Linked DNA regions of Hahella chejuensis KCTC 2396. The protein of the gene in region 1 binds, or shares a complex with, the protein of each later gene. Links are inferred from orthologs where the notes say so. Each region holds a gene or a part of one and is shown on either strand. Other genes may lie near its edges.

Region 1 (2,763 bases):
TCCCTCGCCTGCCTCAGTTGCAACGAGAACTCAAAGATGTCCAGCTGAAAATCACGACCATGTGGCTGTCTGCGGAGAAAGAGGCGGACCTGGACCTGGATCACTACGATATCGTGCTGCATTGCGGTCGGCGCAGGGATAACGGCTCCGCCAATTTGTTGCGGGAGGAGCAGCTGGCGCCAGTATGCCATCCATCGCTACTGGAGCAGCATGGCGGTGATTGGCGACGCTTGATCCGCCATTTGCCGCTCCTGCACCCATCCGTCACGCATGAAGATTGGCGCAACTGGTTGACGAAAAACCCCGTACCTGGCGTAGATCCATCCTCGGGGCTGATATTCGACACCCTGGATATGCCGGTGACCGTCGCCATGCAAGGACACGGCGTCGCGTTGGCGGACCCGCTGTTCATTATGGACGAGCTGAAAAACGGAATTCTGACCACGCCCCGCAATCATAGCCATGACAGCGGCTGGGGCTATTATTTCGTACATCAGAAATTACGCGCCTCTGACCCCAGCATTCTTACCTTCAAGCGTTGGCTGATTGCGGGCCTGCAGGAAGATATGGAGCGGCTGGAAACCATCAGGCTGCTACCTTCCTTGACGCCTCTGGGCAAGTAGATTTAAGGCGCCGTTTTATGGCGCGCCTGAGCTGGCTCGCTCAACCCTGAGGCGTTATCCTTGGTCCATATTAATCGCTGTTGAGGCCGCCTGTAGACAGGCTTTATGCGAAAAATCATCCACATTGACGCCGACTCATTCTACGCCTCCGTAGAGATTCGGGATAATCCGTCACTGCGACACCTGCCAGTGGCGGTAGGCGGCAGCCCTGACAAGCGCGGCGTCATCGCCACTTGCAATTACAACGCACGCGCCTTTGGCGTGCGTTCGGCCATGTCTTCAGCAAAAGCCGTTCTGCTATGCCCGGATTTGGTGTTCGTACGTCCCCGCTTCGAGGTCTATCGCAGCGTATCCAAGGACATTCACACGATTTTTCGCGACTACACCGACCTCATTGAGCCGCTGTCACTGGATGAAGCCTATCTGGACGTCTCTGAATGCAAAGCCTGCAAAGGCAGCGCCACGCTCATCGCGGAAGAAATTCGCGCCCGCGTGAGACAAGACTTGCGGTTGACGGTATCGGCGGGCGTCGCACCAAACAAGTTTCTGGCCAAAATAGCCAGTGACTGGAATAAGCCCGACGGCATCTTCGTCATTCGACCGCAAGACGTAAAAGACTTTATCCCCCAACTTCCTGTTCGCAAAATCAACGGCGTGGGTAAAGTGACTGCAGCAAAAATGGAGGCTTTGGGCATCACCACCTGCGGCGACTTGCAACGTCTGTCCAAAGATGATCTGGAGCGCCATTTCGGCAGTTACGGCGAGCGTCTCTACAACCTGTCACGCGGCGTGGACAACCGTCCCGTACAGACAGAGTGGGTGCGTAAATCCCTGTCAGTCGAACACACCTACGACCACGATCTGCAAAATCTCGACGCCATTCTCGATAGCTGCGAACCTCTTTTCGAAGAACTGCTGGAGCGTTTCAATCGCATCAGCGACGCCTATCTGGTCAGCAAGCGTTTCGTCAAAGTCAAATTCGCCGACTTCACTCAGACCACCCTTGAAGAACTCCTCCCAGGATACAGCGGCCAGTGGCGAAGCCTGCCCGACTATTTGCGCCTCATGAGCGCCGCCTGGGCGCGCCAGAAAAAACCAGTACGTCTGCTGGGAATGGGAGTCAGACTGAGAGATCCCAAAAACAATAACCTTGGAGAACAGCTATCGCTGTTTTGAGGCCTCTAGGGTGTATAAGAAAGCTTCTCTCCACGCCGTTCAAGCGCAGCAAGAATATCCTCTTTTGACAGTCGTACTGTGTTAGACACCAAGGATTTAGGCAGACCGACACTCGGTGCGGAAATTGATATTGTCATATAAGAAAAAGGCTGTTCGCGAATATCCACAGGCTGTTCCTCCTGACCACCTGACAAACGCCCTCTCACCATGTAATTTTTTACCAGAACCGTAGCATACTTGTACTCACTGCCCGGCTGGGTGTTTACAATGGACTTTACGTCTCCTAAATAATAGCTAACCAAGCTCGTACCACTGAGAATCTTTTCATTTTGAGCGTTATAGAGGATGAAGTCCGACCTTAAAACAGGGGCGTTTTCAAGGATCTTTTTCTGGTCAGATTCAAAAATGACAACCAAACTGTGTGGAAGGTCTATCCCGTCACTAGTAGAAATATTTACATGCCGGATTTCCTGCTGACTAATATTGACTGAACCAGCACAACCAAAAAATGAAAAACATAAAATAAGCAATACTATTTGCTTCACTATCGAACCCCTATAGCTTTCGGGTTCATTGGCGCATTTTCTAACAAGGATAACGCTTTTTTGTACATATCTCCTGCATTTGCATGTGAGACATCCATTTCATAGTTATATGCGCCATTTTCATGGCCCAACTGACTACCTATATTAGCTATGTAGCCACCTGAACGCCCATTTGTTGTTAACAAAGTTGGAAGGGAAGCAACACTACTGACAACTTGGTTCACCAAAGGAATCTTCCCTATAGTATTATCCCAAATAGATTGACGAATGTAGACATTAACCCATTTCTCAGCTGGCGGCCTTGCTAATGGGAACATTGAAACAGGATCAAGAGTAATTAGCTCTTTTACAGGCACCCCCTTGACAAACAAATTCTGGGCAATATTCATTACAGCCTGACCACCCCAGCTATGCCCCGT
Region 2 (2,818 bases), 4.5 Mb from region 1 along the record:
GGAAGAATTTTTCCATACCTTTAACGCCCTGTTGGAGGGTGGTCAGCAGATGATTCTGACCTGTGACCGCTACCCAAAAGAAATCGATCACATGGAAGAGCGCCTGAAGTCTCGCTTCGGGTGGGGGCTAACGGTGATGGTCGAGCCGCCGGAATTAGAGACCCGGGTGGCGATTCTGATGAAAAAGGCGGAGCAGGCCAATGTCCACTTAAGCAGTGAATCCGCTTTCTTCATTGCGCAGAAAATTCGCTCTAACGTTCGAGAGCTGGAAGGCGCATTGAAGCTGGTGATCGCCAATGCTCATTTTACTGGGCAGGAGATCACGCCAGCGTTTATTCGCGAATGCTTGAAGGACCTGCTGGCGCTGCATGAGAAACAGGTGAGTATCGATAATATCCAGAGAACAGTGGCGGAATATTACAAAATCCGCATCGCGGATATTCTGTCAAAGCGTCGCACCCGCTCAATTACCCGTCCAAGGCAGATGGCCATGGCGCTGGCTAAAGAGCTGACCAATCACAGCCTGCCGGAAATCGGTGAGGCGTTTGGGGGGCGTGATCACACTACTGTTTTGCATGCCTGCAAGGTAATGATAGAACTTCAACAAAGCGATCCCACTCTGCGGGACGATTATCAGAATTTTATGCGCATGTTAACCAGCTAGTTAGGCGTGCATGTGCGCCGCTAGCTTGATAGCGACCAAAGAATTTAGTTTAAAATAGCAATATTTTCAGTGATTTAAGAGTTTATAGAAACGGGATATTACATGAAGCTCACTATAACCAGAGAGGCGCTTGTCACGTCATTGCAAATGATTTCTGGAGTGGTTGAAAAACGCCAGACGATGCCAGTGCTCGCCAACGTATTGCTTGACGCCAGAGACGGAAAGCTGGTTATCACCGGCACTAATATGGAAGTAGAGCTGGTCGCAGAAATTAGCGATGTAAACATTGAGCACGAATCAAGAATCACCGTTCCCGCCAAGAAGTTCACGGATATCTGCCGCGCCCTTCCCGAAGGCGCAGCTATTGGTATTGAGCTGAAAGATGGACGCTTGAATGTTCGTTATGGCAGTAGCCATTTCATATTGTCCACATTGCCAGCGGAGCACTTCCCTAATGTAGAGGAAGAACCTGAAAGTGTGAAAGTCACGTTGCCGCAGAGAGAACTCAAGCGTCTGATCGATGCGACAGCTTTCGCTATGGCCCAGCAGGATGTTCGTTATTATCTGAATGGCATGCTGATGGAGCTGGATGAGCAGGGCCTGCGCACTGTCGCAACTGACGGCCATCGTCTGGCTCTCGCTAATGTGTCACTGCAAACAGGCGTTAGTGAAAAGCGCCAACCTATTGTGCCGCGTAAGGGGATTTTGGAGTTAGGTCGTCTTCTCAATGATACAGATGAGTCCTGTACTCTGGTGTTCGGCGATAACCACGTGCGGGCCAGTGTAGGGCATTTTACTTTTACTTCTAAGTTAATTGATGGAAAGTTCCCTGATTATCAAAGGGTTATCCCTAGGTCCGGGGATAAAGTGATGCTCGCAGACAGAGTCCTTTTGAAAGGTGTGCTGTCGCGCGCGAGTATTTTGTCGCATGAAAGTATTCGCGGCGTTCGTCTGCAGTTTGAAGAGGGTTTGTTGAAAGTATTTGCAAATAACCCGGATCAGGAAGAGGCGGAGGATAGCCTGGAAGTGGAATACCCCCATGAAGCTTTGCAAATTGGCTTCAACGTGGGCTATCTGATTGACGTTCTTAACGCACTGGATGATGAGCAGGTCAAAGTGACTCTTTCTAATGCGAATAGCAGCGCCTTGGTGGAAGGCGTCGATACCAGAGATGCTGTCTATGTTGTTATGCCGATGAGGCTATAGTCAGTTAAACTGAAAGCGCCGTGAATCTGTTCGAACTGGAAAGATCACGGCGCGTCGCCCGCTCGGGTATGACGCTCGGCAAGGATGTATCGCCCCTGAATGCAGACAGAGTTTGAATCTCAGCAAGAGTGGAAAAGCTTATGGGAAAGATTGTTAACGCAGTAAAGGGAGCCGCCAGAATTGGACAGACGGCGGCGGTCATATCCAAGGTTGGCCTTGGTTGGTTGAAGGGAAATCGCGCGCCTGCGCCGAGGCTTCTGCGACAGACTTTTGAAGAACTGGGGGCCACATACATTAAGTTGGGGCAGTTTATCGCTAGTTCACCAACATTTTTCCCTGCCGATTATGTTGAAGAGTTTCAACTGTGTTTGGATAAAACCAAACCACTGCCCTATTCGCAAATCGAGAAAATTCTGAAGGAAGAATTCAAGCGGCCATTGCAGTCGATATATTCGCATATCGACACCAAGCCGCTGGCATCCGCATCTATCGCGCAAGTTCACGCGGCTCGTTTGGTGACAGGCGAGGATGTGGTCATTAAGGTTCAAAAGCCGGGTGTTCGCAATGTCCTGCTGACGGATTTGAACTTCTTGTACGTTGCTGCGCGGGTGGTCGAATATTTGGCGCCAAAGCTTTCCTGGACGTCGCTATCGGGCATTGTGGAAGAGATCCAGCGAACCATGATGGAAGAATGCGATTTCTATCAGGAGGCGGCCAATCTCAAGGAGTTTAGAGAGTTTCTGGTGAGTAGCGGAAACGATCAAGCGGTCGTGCCCACCGTATATGAGCAAGCCAGCACCATGCGAGTGTTAACCATGGAGCGCTTCTATGGCGTGCCTCTAACGGATCTGGAAACTATTCGCAAATACTGCTCTGATCCGGAAAAGACGCTGATTACAGCGATGAATACCTGGTTCGCCAGTTTAACCCAGTGCGACTTTTTTCATG

What was found. Proteins that work in one complex are often made in the same cells at the same time.
Region 2: the proteins of dinB (region 1) and dnaN are in contact, whole or in part, in a solved structure (PDB 1OK7), measured with the Escherichia coli proteins. The link is inferred for Hahella chejuensis KCTC 2396 from one-to-one orthologs.

Annotation. Positions count from the first base shown.
Region 1 is NC_007645.1:4,469,633-4,472,395, forward strand. It holds dinB (DNA polymerase IV), read left to right. Parts: upstream 1-728; coding sequence 729-1,799; downstream 1,800-2,763. Other genes in the region: HCH_RS19300 (LysR substrate-binding domain-containing protein), read left to right, coding at 1-623; HCH_RS19310 (hypothetical protein), read right to left, coding at 1,805-2,344; HCH_RS19315 (hypothetical protein), read right to left, coding at 2,344-2,763. UniProt on the Escherichia coli protein: Poorly processive, error-prone DNA polymerase involved in translesion repair and untargeted mutagenesis. Copies undamaged DNA at stalled replication forks, which arise in vivo from mismatched or misaligned primer ends.
Region 2 is NC_007645.1:1,118-3,935, forward strand. It holds dnaN (DNA polymerase III subunit beta), read left to right. Parts: upstream 1-766; coding sequence 767-1,870; downstream 1,871-2,818. Other genes in the region: dnaA (chromosomal replication initiator protein DnaA), read left to right, coding at 1-664; HCH_RS00015 (ABC1 kinase family protein), read left to right, coding at 2,011-2,818. UniProt on the Escherichia coli protein: Confers DNA tethering and processivity to DNA polymerases and other proteins. Acts as a clamp, forming a ring around DNA (a reaction catalyzed by the clamp-loading complex) which diffuses in an ATP-independent manner freely and bidirectionally along dsDNA.